3 regions of the Diaphorobacter sp. C33 genome follow, and region 2 is predicted to be linked to each of the others. Evidence: predicted binding sites of a transcription regulator. Region 2 holds the regulator's gene; each other region holds the start of a gene.
The links. The regulator FNR, encoded in region 2, switches genes on or off when oxygen is low (the NO sensors DNR and NnrR bind a similar motif). The targets are predictions, from matches to a motif close to TTGATNNNNATCAA.
Positions count from the first base shown of each region.

Region 1: the regulator FNR is predicted to act here: its motif matches at 2,277-2,290, upstream of QY917_RS09645 (PAS domain-containing methyl-accepting chemotaxis protein).
Region 3: the regulator FNR is predicted to act here: its motif matches at 3,736-3,749, upstream of QY917_RS08620 (FeoA family protein).

Region 1 is NZ_CP129980.1:2,028,125-2,033,060, forward strand. It holds gene queF (NADPH-dependent 7-cyano-7-deazaguanine reductase QueF) at 1-511, shown strand, start outside; gene QY917_RS09645 (PAS domain-containing methyl-accepting chemotaxis protein) at 632-2,191, opposite strand; gene dinB (DNA polymerase IV) at 2,329-3,486, opposite strand; gene QY917_RS09655 (DMT family transporter) at 3,686-4,630, opposite strand; gene QY917_RS09660 (alpha-hydroxy acid oxidase) at 4,788-4,936, opposite strand, start outside.
Region 2 is NZ_CP129980.1:334,794-339,729, reverse strand. It holds gene QY917_RS01645 (sulfite exporter TauE/SafE family protein) at 1-311, opposite strand, end outside; gene hemN (oxygen-independent coproporphyrinogen III oxidase) at 315-1,697, opposite strand; gene fnr (fumarate/nitrate reduction transcriptional regulator Fnr) at 1,869-2,612, shown strand; gene QY917_RS01630 (hypothetical protein) at 2,654-2,941, opposite strand; gene QY917_RS01625 (FixH family protein) at 3,018-3,296, opposite strand; gene ccoG (cytochrome c oxidase accessory protein CcoG) at 3,358-4,800, opposite strand; gene ccoP (cytochrome-c oxidase, cbb3-type subunit III) at 4,885-4,936, opposite strand, start outside.
Region 3 is NZ_CP129980.1:1,805,232-1,810,167, forward strand. It holds gene argF (ornithine carbamoyltransferase) at 1-443, shown strand, start outside; gene QY917_RS08600 (hypothetical protein) at 464-637, shown strand; gene QY917_RS08605 (YkgJ family cysteine cluster protein) at 781-1,131, shown strand; gene QY917_RS08610 (hypothetical protein) at 1,262-1,459, opposite strand; gene QY917_RS08615 (ferrous iron transporter B) at 1,483-3,384, opposite strand; gene QY917_RS08620 (FeoA family protein) at 3,381-3,674, opposite strand; gene QY917_RS08625 (YkgJ family cysteine cluster protein) at 3,792-4,118, shown strand; gene QY917_RS08630 (Lrp/AsnC family transcriptional regulator) at 4,137-4,604, opposite strand; gene kynB (arylformamidase) at 4,708-4,936, shown strand, end outside.

The DNA of each region.
Region 1 (4,936 bases), 1.7 Mb from region 2:
GAGCGAAGCCGTGTGGCGCGGCGCCGAGCATCCCGGCACCGTGGGCGTGACGCTGCTGCTGCCCGAGGCCTTCGACCGCGAGCCCATCCACGAGCTGGACGGCCTGCTGCTGGACCGCCTGGACGTGGAATGCACGCGCTACCAGCCCGCACCCGAGCTGCTGGCCGCCCACCATGACGAGGCCCCGGTGACCGAGACGCTGGTCAGCCACCTGCTCAAGAGCAACTGCCTGGTGACCGGCCAGCCCGACTGGGGCAGCGTGCAGATCACCTACAGCGGCGCGCAGATCGACCAGGCCGGCCTGCTGCAGTACCTGGTGAGCTTTCGCAACCACAACGAATTCCACGAGCAGTGCGTGGAGCGCATCTTCATGGACATCTGGACGCGCTGCCGCCCCATCAAGCTGGCCGTGTACGCGCGCTACACACGCCGCGGCGGGCTGGACATCAACCCCCTGCGCACCAGCCACCCGCAGCAGCTGCCGCGCAACGTGCGCACCGCGCGGCAATAAAGCGGCCCTGGCAGGGCAGCAGCGCGCCCGTAGCAGCACAGGGCCCGGCACCGCCACGGCCCCATGCAGCCAGTAGCCGCGCGTGCCTTTCACCGAAAGCGCCACGCGCTGGACAGCCCGTCAGCCCAGGCGGAACACATCCACGCTGCGGCCCAACGAGGTCACGCCTGCGCGCAGCGCCTGGGCCGCGGCGGCCGACTCCTCCACCAACGCGGCATTCTGCTGCGTCACGCTGTCGAGCTGGACGATGGCCTCGTTCACCTGGCCGATGCCTTCGGACTGCTCGCGCGTGGCGGTCGTGATCTCCTGCACCTGGGTGCTCACGCGCCGCACCGCATCCACCATCTCCTCGATGGTGCGGCCCGCCTGCGCCATGCGCCGGTTGCCATCGGCGATGCCATCCACCGTCTGGCCGATCAGGCCGCTGATCTCCTTGGCGGCGGTGGCACTGCGCTGCGCCAGCGCGCGCACCTCGCCCGCCACCACGGCAAAGCCGCGGCCCTGCTCGCCCGCACGCGCGGCCTCCACCGCGGCGTTGAGTGCCAGCAGGTTGGTCTGGAAGGCAATGCTCTCGATCACGCCGATGATCTCGCCCATGCGCGCCGACGAGCGGCGGATGTGCTCCATGGACTGCGCCACCTCGGCGATGGCGGCGCCGCCGCGGCTGGCCACGGCCATATTGCGCTCGCTCTCGCTCGCCATCTGCGCCGCCGCATCCGCCGTGTGGGCCACGGTGCTGGCCAGTTCCTCCATGGCGGCTGCAGTCTGCTGCAGGCTGCCGGCCTGCGCTTCGGTGCGCGCCGACAGTTCGCGTCCGCCCTGCGCCACCTGCGTGGCGGCGGAAGAAAAGCCCTGCACTTCGGTGCGCACATCGCCCACCACAGCACGCAGGTTGATCTGGATCTGCACCAGACGGCGCATGAGCGCGCCCAGCGACGCCGAATAGTCGGTGCGCGCCGTGGTGGCCAGGTTGCAGCCCGCGATGTCGCCGGCAAACCGCTCGGCCTCCTCCAGCGCGGTCGAGAAGTGGCGGTGAAAGTAGTTCAGCATGACGCCCGCGCCCAGCCCCAGCGCGGCGGCCCGCCATGCCACGGCCGCCCAGCCCGCAAGGCCCAGCGCGTCGGGCAACAGTACCGCGATGGACAGCACCGCCAACGTAAGGGCCATGCGGGCCGTAAGACCCAGGCGTACCAGACGCTCCACCCAGCCGCGTGCGCCGGCGTGCAGCAGCTCGCCCTCGCGCAGCACCAGCGTGACGCGGCCGGACTGTGCCTCGGCGCGCATGCGCGCATACAGAGCGTCGGCCGCGGCCACCTCGTCGGCCGATGGCTTCACCCGCACCGACATGTAGCCCACGGGCTTGCCGCGTTCCAGCACCGGCACCACGTTGGCGCGCACCCAGTAGTGGTCGCCGTTCTTGCGGCGGTTCTTGACCAGCCCCGTCCAGGGCTTGCCGCGGCCGATGGTGGACCACAGGTCCTTGAAGGCCGCCGGGGGCATGTCGGGATGGCGGACGAGGTTGTGCGGCTGGCCCATGAGTTCTTCATGGGAATAGCCGCTCACCCGCGCAAACGCGGGATTGCAGTGGGTGATTTCACCCCGGGTATTGGTGAGAGACACCAGCAACTCATCGGCGGGATAGTCATACCCGCGGCCCGTGACCGGGACGTTCACACGCATGCAGAACCTCTGAAAGGACGAACGGCCCCTATGCGGGGCCGTCAGGAATGTGAGTAAACGAGTGTAACTTTTATGAATTACCCCCTAGATTTACGTCAAGCAAATTCGCACCAACATGGTGCGACATCCCGCCCCGATCAGAACAACGGCGCGCTTTCACCCCAACCCGCCGCCTGCTGGGCAACGGCTGCCTGGGGCAGCAGGTTGCCCACGCGCACGCCCAGCAGGCGCAGGCGCTTGGTCAAGGGCACGCGTTTGAGGCACAGGCCCGCCACGCGGCGGATGGTGGCCGCGTCCTGGGTGAAGTCCGCCACCGTCTGGTCGCGGGTGGCGATCTTGAAGTCGTCGTAGCGCAGCTTGATGCCGATGGTGCGGCCCGCGTAGCCCTTGCGCTGCAGGTCCCCCGCCACCTGCTCGCACAGTGCGGTGAAGATGCGGCCCAGTTCTGCCCGGTCGTGCACCGCGTGCAGGTCGCGCTCAAAGGTGGTTTCGCGGCTCATGGAGACGGGCTCGCTCTCGGTCACCACCGCGCGCTCGTCGCGCCCCCAGGCCGCGTCGTGCAGCCAGGCACCGTAGGAACGCCCGAACTGCTGCATCAGCCACGGCAGCGGCCGCTGGGCCAGTTCGCCAATGGTGCGGATGCCGTGGGCGAGCAGTCTGGCCTCGGCCTTGGGGCCCACGCCGTTGATCTTGCGGCAGTCCAGCGGCCAGATCAGGTCTTGCAGGTCGCCTGGCTGCACGATGGAGATGCCATTGGGCTTGTTGAACTCGCTCGCCATCTTGGCGATGAGCTTGTTGGGCGCCACGCCGATCGAGCAGGTCAGCCCCGTGGCGTCGAAGATGCTCTTCTGGATCAGCCGCGCCAGCACCCGCCCGCCGTCGCGCTGGCCGCCGGGCACTTGCGTAAAGTCGATGTACACCTCGTCCACGCCGCGGTCTTCCATGACCGGCGCGATGGAGAGGATTACCTCTTTGAAAAGCCTGGAGTAGCGACGGTAGGCAGCAAAGTCCACCGGCAGCAGCACGGCCTGCGGACACAGGCGCGCGGCCTTCATCAACCCCATGGCCGAGCCCACGCCGAACTGGCGCGCCGCATAGGTGGCGGTGGTGATCACGCCGCGGCCCGCGTAGTCCTTCAGCAGCGCAAACGCCGCCACCGGAATATCCCCCAGCCGCCCGGCGTAGGCAGCGGTCAGCGCTTCGTCCTGCGGGCGCCGGCCGCCACCGATCACCACGGGCAGCCCCTTGAGTTGCGGGTAGCGCAGGAGTTCGACGGAGGCGTAGAACGCATCCATGTCGAGGTGGGCGATGCGGCGATCAGAGGCAGTAGCGGTCACGGCGCCAATTGTCGCGCGCTGCGCGAGTCGTGCCGCCTAGGAAACTGGCGCGCCCCCCGGCGTGGGCCACCGCGCAAGGGCCGCCCCGCCGCGCTGGTGGCGTCCCCCTGCCCGCATTGCGCAGCAATGCGAGAGCGGGGGGAAGGCGCGAAGCGACTCAGGGAGGTGATCCAATTTGCGAGCAGATCAGCACCAACCCCACCAGCATCAACGCCATGCCGATCTTCTCGGGCCGCGTGAAAGACTCGCTGAACAGGCGGCGCGACACCAGGTAGCTGAACGCCACCTCCACCATGCCCAGCGTGCGCACTGCGCCCGTGGTCTGCATGGCATAGGCGGTGAACCACGCCAGCGACGCGGCCGCACCCATGCTGCCCGCCACCAGCGACATGCGCCACGCCGGCCACAGCGGCGCCAGGCCCCGCTCGGTCTTGAGCGCCACCCAGGCGCCCAGGCCCAGCGTCTGCAGCGTCTGCGCGATCAGCACGCCCCAGGCGCCCGACAGCCACGGCGTCTCGGCCCCCAGCGCCAGCGCCCCGCCGCGAAAGCCCACCGAGGCGATCGCAAAGCTGGCGCCGCAGGCCAGGCCATAGAGGGCCGGGCGGCTCAGCCAGGCTGCAGGCGACAGCAGCTGTCCGCGCGGGGGCAGCGACAGCAGCAGCACGCCCAGCGTGGCCACCACCATCGCCAGCAGCGCGAGCGGCGTGGGCAGTTCGTGCAGGAACACGCTGGCGAACAGCGCCACCTGCAGCACCTCGGTCTTGGACAGGGTCACGGCCACGGCGAAGTTGCGCTCGGCCATGGCCAGCAGCAGGAAAGCCGTGCCCGCGATCTGGAAGAACGCGCCCAGCGCGATCCAGCCCAGGTAGGCGGCGCTGAAATGCGGCACGGCCGGCGGCTGCGCGGGCCAGGCGTACAGCAACGCCAGCCACACGCCGGCAAACGGCAGGCCGTAGAGAAAGCGCACCAGCGTGGCGGGCAGCGTGCCCAGCTCGGCGGTCAGGGAGCGCTGCGCGGTGTTGCGCACGGTCTGCGCCAGCGCGGCAAACAGCACCACGGGCACCCAGAGCCAGGGTGCAACGGCGGTCAGGGAGGAGGTCATGCGCCGCCGAGCATAGCCAGCGCCATCGCCGCGCAGCCCCTGCGATTGGCGAGGGGCGCCTCAGCCCATGGCGATGGCCATCCTGAATACCCGAAGCCAAATCGGCCGCCAGCGCTTATCTACCAAGCGCCAGCAGCAATTAAAACAATAGTGCGCGTCAGCTCTGCGGCGCGGTGGGATAGGTGCCGGGCACGAGGATGGAGCGGTCCACGTTCTGGATGTTGGTGTGGCCGCAGAAGGCCATGGTCACGTCCAGCTCCTTGTGGAGGATCTGCAGCGCCTTGGTCACGCCCGCCTCGCCGAATG
Region 2 (4,936 bases):
GCGAGGATGAGCACATGCATCAGCGTCCAAAGGGGGCGCAATGCCGAGGTGCTTTGCCCCAGCCATGCGAGTTGCTCCATGGCCAGCGCAACCACCGCCCCTGCGGCGCCGTAACCGATCAGGCGCCCCACGTGAAACTGCGCTACCCGTTGGAGGATTCCGCGGCGGGACGCCCATTGAATGGTGTGGGTGGCGTCCTGCGTGCCACCCAGCCCCGTAAGCGCCGCGCAGGGAACAGAACACATCGCCAAACAGTGAGCCCCTCCCATCAGCCCCATCAGGAAGGTCGTCGTGGCCAGCGCCCACAGCATGGGTCAAATAATCCGGGAAAAGCGAGCGCGGTTACGGTCAGCCTGCAGATACTTGTCGAACACCATGGCCACGCCGCGCACGAAATACCACCCCATGGGCGTGACTTCAACGCCCTCATCACTGATTTTCACCAAGCCCTGAGCCGCCATTTCTTGCAGTTGCTGTAATTCCGCATCGAAATAACTGCGGAAATCAATCAGCCAAGACTGTTCCAACGGCTCAAACAGCAATTCACCTTGGCACATCAACGCCATGATGACTGCGCGGCGCACCAAGTCGTCCTTGGTCAACGCCAGCCCGCGCACCACAGGCAAATGCCCCTGGTTAATGCAGTCGTAATACTCGTCCAGCGTTTTCACATTTTGGCTGTAAGTAGCGCCCACGCGCCCGATGGCAGAAACGCCCAGACCAATCAGGTCGCAATCGGGCTGCGTGCTATAGCCTTGGAAATTGCGGTGCAGCCTGCCTTGCCGCTTGGCCACCGCCAGCGCATCGTCAGGCAGCGCAAAATGGTCCATGCCCACGTAGACGTAGCCGGCTTCCTGGAACACATCAAGTGACCGGGCCAGCATGGACACCTTGGCCGAAGCCATGGGCAACTCGGCCGTGATGATGCGTCGCTGCGACTTGAAGCGTTCTGGCAAGTGAGCGTACGCATACAGCGCGATCCGGTCTGGCCGCAGCTCGGCTACCTGCTCCAAGGTGCGATCAAACGACTCCGGTGTCTGGCGCGGCAGCCCGTAGATCAAATCCACGTTCACCGATTCAAACCCGAGCTTCCGAGCCGCATCGACCAACGCGAACACCTTTTCGGCAGGCTGAATGCGGTGCACGGCCTTTTGTACTTCAGGGTCGAAATCCTGCACGCCAAAGCTCAGGCGATTGAAACCCAGCTCCGCCAACAATCCCAGCCGCGCTTCATCCACGGTCCGCGGGTCCACTTCTATGGAGTACTCCCCCCCCGGAACGAGGACGAAACTGCGCCTCAACATGCCCATCAGTTCGCGCAAACCGTCATCCGTCAGAAAAGTAGGCGTGCCTCCGCCGAAATGCAGCTGGCTCACATGCTGACCCACACCGCAGTGCGCCGTATGCAGGTCGATCTCACGGCTGAGGTAACGCAAGTAGACCTCTGCCCGCTCTGGATGCCGGGTAATGATCTTGTTACACGCGCAGTAATAGCACAGCGATTCACAAAACGGGATGTGGACATAAAGCGACAAAGGCATCGCCTTGGCTACCGACCCCACGCGACGCTGCTGCAGCGCAAGGATGTATTCCCGCTCGCCAAAGGCCTCGACAAAACGATCAGCAGTCGGATAAGAGGTGTAGCGCGGCCCTGGAACGTCAAAGCGACGCAGGAGCTCTGTTGTAACAACGGTCATGACGGGATTCCTTGCACTTTCATATCACTGTGCCGTAGAGTCCCCCATGAGTCCTTGACGTTGATCAAGCGCCCATAAGGTCCTTGTGGCGACAATTTGACTTCGGCTCAAAGTCGTCCAACGGCCTACGGCATTCCATGTCTCCCAGCCGTTCAGAGGTAAGCTCAAGCCATGAACAGGGTTCCCATGCATACGAATCTCCAGACCATCAAAGTTGCCTGCTCAAACTGCAATCTGCGTGAGCTGTGCATGCCCGTGGGTCTGGACGACCAGCAACTCAAGCGCATCGATGACATTGTTGCTGTACGACGCAAGATCAAGCGTGGCGGCACGCTTTTCCGGAACGGTGAACCCTTCACATCCCTTTTTGCCATCCGCACCGGATTCTTCAAGACCTGTGTCGCCACCGAGGACGGTCGCGATCAAGTGACGGGTTTTCAAATGGCGGGCGAGATCATTGGCCTGGATGGCATCGTGAGCGACCGCCACACTTGCGATGCGGTAGCGCTTGAAGACGCCGAAGTATGCGTCATGCCTTTCGATCGTATTGAAGAGTTGTCGCGCGAAGTAACGGCACTACAGCACCATGTGCACAAGATCATGAGCCGCGAGATTGTTCGCGAGCATGGGGTCATGCTGTTGCTGGGGAGTATGCGTGCCGAGGAACGCCTTGCCGCATTCCTGTTGAATCTCGTACAACGCTTGCATGCCCGGGGGTTCTCACAATCCGAATTGGTGCTGCGCATGACGCGGGAAGAGATCGGCAGTTACCTAGGATTGAAACTGGAAACCGTCAGCCGCACGTTTTCGAAGTTCGTGGAAGAAGGTATTGTGGAAGTAAAACAGCGCCATGTGCGCATCGTCGATACCGATGCGCTGAAGCGCATTGTCAACAGCCAGCAAGCCTGCCATTAAGCCTCGGTTTTTTGCTCATTCATAACTGATCGGCGGAAAGATCAGGAAACGTATTTGGCGCAATCAGCCGGCCGCGCCCCTTTGGGCACGGGGCAGCGATTCAACTCAAAGGGCGAGAGTGACAACAGCGTAGTCAATGCGCTGGAAGCCATGAGTACGAACCAGAACGTGAAGAAGGCGATGGTATACACACCTTCGCGCGAGAGATGCAGGGGTTGATCAAACCACTGCAGCGCTTCTGGATCCACGAAGGCGAACACCACCATTTCCATGACGCCCGCCATCAAAAAGGCCGGCCACGCGATCCACATCAATCGTTGCATCCACATTCGCCCATCTCCTAGCAGGTGTAGTTGACAGCGTAGCATCTGTTCTGCGGCATGCAAAGAGGACTCGCCCTGCCGGTCAACGCGGTTGGTCCTCCAGCGGAGTAGCTGCATGGTTGCGCCCCTTCATGGCAGGCGTCATGTCGCCTCCAGACTCCTTCAGGGTCTCGTTGATGTTCAATCCCCGTTGGTAATAGTCTTCCGCGATGACGGGGTCGGGTTGGCTCACGGCCAGCCAGAGGGTCACGAAGCCCGCAATGATGACAATCACCGGCCCCGCGATGACAAGCCAGACATGGCCAAACGTCCACCAAGGCTTTCCTGCGTCTTCCAGATTCATGGGGGAATTACTCGACATCGATACCAACTCCTCGCTCATTTATGAGCACAGCTTGTTCATTTGCATTCCGCGACCGCCTTCAGCGAGGCACGAGGAACACGGATTTCTCTGCCACTTGGGCTTTATCACCCTGCGCTTGAATATCGAAATACACCGTATGCGATCCGGGAGATGCTGAGCCATACGGAATTTGAAGACGGACAACCACCCATCGGGATTCCGCCGGTCCAATGTCAATTGCGGTCTCGGACGCCACTTCCAGCCCTTCCATGCCGTGGGCGCTGATGGTGTAGCGCTGCGCCCCCTCCGTGGCGTTCATGATCTGCAGCCGGTAGATATTTTCCAGCTTGCCTCCCGCCACGATGCGCGAGAGCGCAGCGCGGTCGCGCACGATGTCCACCTTCAACGGGGTGCGTACCACCAAGCTGGCCAGCATGCCGATGCACAACACCACCAGCACCGCTGAATAGAACAACACACGGGGTCGCAGCACGCGTTTGAGCATTTGCGACTGGGTCCAGTGGTTCTTGACGCCGTTCTGCGTCGAGAAGCGAATCAGCCCGCGCGGATACTTCATCTTATCCATCACGGTATTGCAAGCGTCCACGCAGAGACCGCAACCAATGCACTCGTATTGCAGTCCGTTGCGAATATCGATACCCGTTGGGCAGACCTGGACACACAGCGTGCAATCGATGCAGTCACCCAGTCCCGCAGCTTTGTGGTCTACCGTCTTGTTACGGGGCCCGCGAGGCTCGCCGCGCTCAGGATCGTAAGAGACGACCAGCGTGTCCCTGTCGAACATTGCGCTTTGGAAACGCGCATAAGGGCACATGTATTTGCATACCTGCTCGCGCAGGAATCCTGCGTTACCGTACGTGGCCAACCCATAGAAGATCACCCAGAATATCTGCCACCCTCCTTGCAGGGCCAGCAACTCTCCCCCCAGCTCGCGAATCGGAACGAAATAGCCCACGAAGGTGAAGCCGGTCCAGAATGCGACCGCAATCCAAATGGCTTGCTTGACAGATTTTTTCCAGATCTTCTCAAATGTCCACGGACCATTGTCCAGGCGCATACGGGCACTGCGGTCGCCTTCGACTTTGTGCTCGATCCACATGAACATTTCCGTGTATACGGTCTGGGGACAGGAGAAGCCGCACCACAGGCGTCCCGCCACTGCGGTAAACAGAAAAAGCGACAGCGCGGAAATAATCAGCAAACCCGTCAGATAAATGAAGTCCTGCGGGTAAAGCACCAAACCAAAAATATAGAAACGGCGTGCTCCGAGGTCAAAGAGCACCATCTGGCGCTGGCCCCACTCCAGCCATGGCAGGCCATAGAAAACCAGCTGTGTCAGAAACACCATCGCCCAACGCCAACGTGCGAACACTCCACTTATCGAGCGTGGATAGATTTTCTTTTGCGCCTCATAGAGCGAAATGACCTCGGTCTGCGAACTTTCGGCCCCCACTGGCGTGATAGGAATCACCTTACGGGGCTGACCTTCGGCTGGCTTCATGGTGGAATCTCAAAAAGGAAGTGCAACTTCCAAAACGCAAAACGGCCGGCGCCCCTCGACGGGGAGCCGGCCGCACAGGGAGCATCAGCGCGGGGCGCCGGCCTTATTGGACAAACCCCAGACGTATGCCGTCAAC
Region 3 (4,936 bases), 1.5 Mb from region 2:
ACAACATGGCCAACACCTGGCTGCAGGCGGCCGATCTGCTGGGCTTCACCGTGCACGTGAGCACCCCCGGCGGCTACGAGGTGGACGAGAAGCTCGCCTTCGGCGGCAAGCCCCACCGCGCGGGCTGCTACAAGGTCTTTGCCGATCCCATGGATGCCTGCCGCGGCGCCGATCTGGTGACCACCGACGTGTGGACCAGCATGGGCTACGAGGCCGAGAACGAAGCGCGCCGCAAGGCCTTCGCCGACTGGTGCGTGGACGCCGAGATGATGGCCGTGGCCAAGCCCGACGCGCTGTTCATGCACTGCCTGCCCGCGCACCGCGGCGAGGAAGTGATGGCCGACGTGATCGACGGCCCCCAGTCCGTCGTCTGGGACGAGGCGGAAAACAGGATGCACGTGCAGAAGGCACTCATGGAGTACCTGCTGCTCGGTCGCGTCTAAACCCATCCCGCATCCCACCCATGGCCCCCGCGCAACTCCACCCCACGCGCCCGGGCCATCCACCCTGCCCCGCCAGCCAGCGCCCGCTGGCGCCTGAACTGTACGCGGCCGCCCGGCGCATGGCGGCACGCGTGCATGCGCTGCAGGTGCGCATTCATACCTTCTACCTGAAGTTCCTCCAGGGCCACACCTAGCGGCCCGGTTCTGCGCGGCAGGCGCCCCAGCGCATGCCCGCCCTCCCATCGCTCCCCCTGATCGCCCGCGATCCCCGGTGCCGGCTGCGCGTCGCACCTGGGATGGGGCCCGTTGCCGATGCACCAGAACCCGAGGAACCTGCATGTCCGTCCCCGTCCACCCCTGCCTGCACTGCGGTGCATGCTGCCAGAACTACCGCGTGGAGTTCTCCGTCTATGAACTGCAGTCCATGGGCGGGCGCGTGCCCGACGCCCTGGCCCATGAGGCCGGAGGCAACCGCTACCGCATGAACGGCACCGAGCGCCACCCCGTGCGCTGCGTGGCACTGGCCGACCTGGGCAACGGCTGCATCGGCTGCGGCATCTACGACCAGCGTCCCCAGCCGTGCCGCGACTTTCCGTTCGCCTCCTACGGTTGCCACGACACGCGCGCCAAGCTGGGCCTGCCGCCGTTGACGGAGGGCGACACGCAGGAGTGGCCGCAGGCCGCTTGAAGTGGTTCTTCAAAAAGAAGAGCTGCTGGCGCTTGCCAGGCAATGATTTCAGATAGTTTTGATACTGAAACCTTTGCCTGGCAGGCGCCGGCAGCTATGCTTTTAGGCCCGCGACCGGGCTATCCCGGCTTCAGGGCTTGCGTGCCGGCGCGCAGCGGTCTCCTGCGCAGGCATTGCAGCCCCCGCAACTGCTGCCGGTCTTGGCCATGGGCGCCAGTGCCGGGTGCACGCGCGCGGCGCGGGCGCGCCAGCGCTGCGGCAGCCAGCGCCACAGCAGCGCCAGGGCGGCCACGGCCACGATCACGGCGGTGAGAATGTCTTGCCACATGGTTCTGCTCCTTGGTGACGGTTTCAACCACCGCCCAGCGCCAGGGCCACGCGGTAGGTGATGAAGCTGGCCGCATAGGCCAGTGCGAAGAGATAGCCCGTCATGACAAGCGGCCAGCGCCAGCCGTTGGTCTCGCGGCGCACGGCGGCGATGGTGGAGACGCACTGCGGCGCGAAGATGAACCACACCAGCAGCGACAGCGCCGTGGCCAGCGACCATTGCGCCGCCAGCATGGGCGCGAGCTGCGCGGCCGTGTCGTCGGCCGAAGCGGCAATCGCGTACACCGTGCCCAGGGCGCTCACCGCCACCTCGCGCGCGGCCATGCCGGGCACCAGGGCGATGCTGATCTGCCAATTGAAGCCGATGGGCGCAAAGATCACCTCCAGCGCGGCGCCGATGCGCCCGGCGAAGCTGTATTCGATGGCCGGCCCCGTGGCGTCCGCCGGCGGCGCGGGGTACGACGACAGGAACCACAGCAGGATGGTGACCAGCAGGATGATGCCGCCCACGCGGCGCAGGAAGATGCCCGCGCGCTCCCACAGCCCCAGCGCCAGGTTGCGCACGCTGGGCCAGCGGTAGGCGGGCAGCTCCATCAGCAGCGGCGTGGCGCCGTCGCCGCGCCGCGCCAGCCGCGCAACGGCCGCCACGGCCATGGCGCTCACGATTCCGCCCAGGTACAGCGCGAACAGCACCAGCCCCTGCAGGTTGAACAGCCCCGCCACCGTGCGATCGGGGATGAAGGCCGCGATGAGCAGCGCGTACACCGGCAGGCGGGCCGAACAGGTCATCAGCGGCGCGATGAGGATGGTGACGAGCCGGTCGCGCCAGTCCGGAATGGAGCGCGTGGCCATGATGCCCGGCACCGCGCAGGCGAAGCTGGACAGCAGCGGGATGAACGAGCGTCCCGACAGGCCGACGGTGCCCATCACGCGGTCCAGCAGGAAGGCCGCGCGCGGCAGGTAGCCGGATTCCTCCAGCGCCAGGATGAAGAAGAACAGGATCAGGATCTGCGGCAGGAACACCAGCACCCCGCCTGCGCCGGCGATCACGCCGTCGGCCAGCAGGCTGCGCAGCGGCCCCTCGGCCATGTGGGCGTTCAGCCATTCGGCCACGGCGGCCGTGGCGCCTTCGATCCAGCCCATGGGCACCTCTGCCCAACTGAACACGGCCTGGAACATCAGGAACAGCGTCACCGCCAGCAGCAGCATGCCCCACAGCGGGTGCAGCACCACGGCGTCGATGCGGTCGTCGCGCTGCAGGCGCAGCGCGGGCTCGCGCACGGCCAGCCCCATGATGCGGCGCACTTCCTGGTGCAATTGCTGCACGCGCTGCGGGCGGTCTTCCTCCAGCGCATTGACGGGCGGTGGCGCCTGCGTGCCCACGGCGGCGCCGCGGGCGGCCTGCGGGGTGGCCGTGTCCAGCCACTGCAGCAGCTCGCGCGCCCCGTCGGCGCGCACGCCCACGGTGGTCACCACGGGCAGGCCCAGTTCGCGCGCCAGGACTTCGCGGTCGATCTGGATGCCCTGCTGCTGCGCCATATCACTCATGTTCAGCACCAGCACCATGGGCAGGCCCAGGTCGCGCGCCTCCAACACCAGGCGCAGGTTCAGGCGCAGGTGCGTGGCATCGGTCACGCAGACCAGCAGCTCGGGCATGGCCTCTCCTGGGCGGCGGCCGGTGACCACATCGCGGGTGACGGCCTCGTCCAGGCTCTGCGCGTGCAGGCTATAGGCGCCGGGCAGGTCCAGCACGCGCACGCGCCGGCCGCTGGCGGTGGTGAACAGGCCTTCCTTGCGCTCCACCGTGACGCCCGCGTAGTTCGCCACCTTCTGGCGTGCGCCGGTCAGCACATTGAACAGCGCCGTCTTGCCGCAGTTGGGGTTGCCCAGCAGCGCGATGTGCAGGGGAGATGCCGCCGTGCTCATGCCGCGGCCTCCAGCGCATCCACGCGCACCTGCACCAGGGCCGCCTCATGGCGGCGCAGGGCAAAAGTGGCCTGGCCCACGCGAACGGCCAGGGGGTCGGCCGCGGGAAAGCCCCGGGCAATCACGCGCACCGGCTCGCCGGGCAGGAAACCAATCTCCATCAGGCGCAGCACCATGGCCTGCGACCGGCCATCCTGCGCCGGCAGCAGCCCGGCAACCGTGGCCGGCACGCCATGCGGCAAGGTATCCAGCCCCCGCGGCTGCGCGGCGTCATTCCCCGTGTGAAGCATGTTGTATTGCAGTCAATGAATAAAAGTAATTCTCATTCTAATGGAACTGCACGCTGCTGGATTGATGCACATCAGGACCTGTGGCGCGTCACAATGACAACCCCTGCGACGCACGCCATGACCACTCTTCACCCCTGCCTGACCTGTGGCGCCTGCTGCGCCAGCTTTCGCGTGGACTTCTCGGTGCACGAGACGGAGGAGCTGGGCGGCTGCGTTCCCGATGGGCTGGTGGTGCCGGTCACGGACCACACTGCACGCATGCGGGGCACGGACCATGCGCAGCCGCGCTGCTCGGCCCTCACGGGCCAGGTGGGCCTGCGCGCGGCCTGCGGCATCTACGAGTGGCGGCCCTCGCCCTGCCGCGAATTCGAAGCCGGCAGCGCTGCCTGCAACCGCGCCCGCCAGCGCCACCATCTGCCGGCACTGGACGGGCTGGTGCTCTGAACGCCGCAGGACCCGCTTTCACACGGGCAACCCGCCGATGCGCCCCTTGAATTCCTGCAGCGAAAAATAGGTCTGTACCTGGCGCACGCCGGGCAGGCGGTGCAGGCGCCGCTGCAGCAGCTCGGAATACGCGTCCAGGTCGGTCGTCACGATCACCAGCAGGAAGTCCGCGGGGCCCGAGATGCCGTGGAACAGCACCACCTCGGGAATGGCGCACACCGCCTCCTCGAACGCCACGGACAGCGCCTCCGTCTGGTGGTCGATGCCCACCATCACGAAAGCCATCACACCCAGCCCCACCGCACGCCGGTCCAGCTGCGCGTGGTAGCCGCGCACTACCCCGGCGTCCTCCAGCCGCTTCACGCGCCGCCAGCAGGGCGACTGCGACAGGTGCGCCATTTCGGCCAGTTCGCCGGAGGTCAGGCGGGCGTTGTCCTGCAGCGCGCGCAGCAGCTGGCGGTCGGTACGGTCGATCTCGGCTTGCATGATTTAACCCAAAAATGTCTCTGCGAGAATGGATTATCCAAATGAGTCACCCATCAGGGATAAACCGTTTACCCACCCCTCCGCCGCGCATAGCATGCGCGGCATGACCGCCACCTCCACGCCATCGCCCGCGCTGTGGGACATCTCTGCCCCCGTGCATGCGGGTAGCCCGGTGTTCCCGGGCGATACACCCTACCAGCAGCAGTGGAGCGCCACACTGGGCCCCGGCTGCCCGGTGAACGTGAGCGCACTCACGCTCTCGCCCCATGTGGGCACGCACGCGGACGCGCCCCTGCACTACGCAGCGGACGGCGCAGCCATCGGCGCCCTGC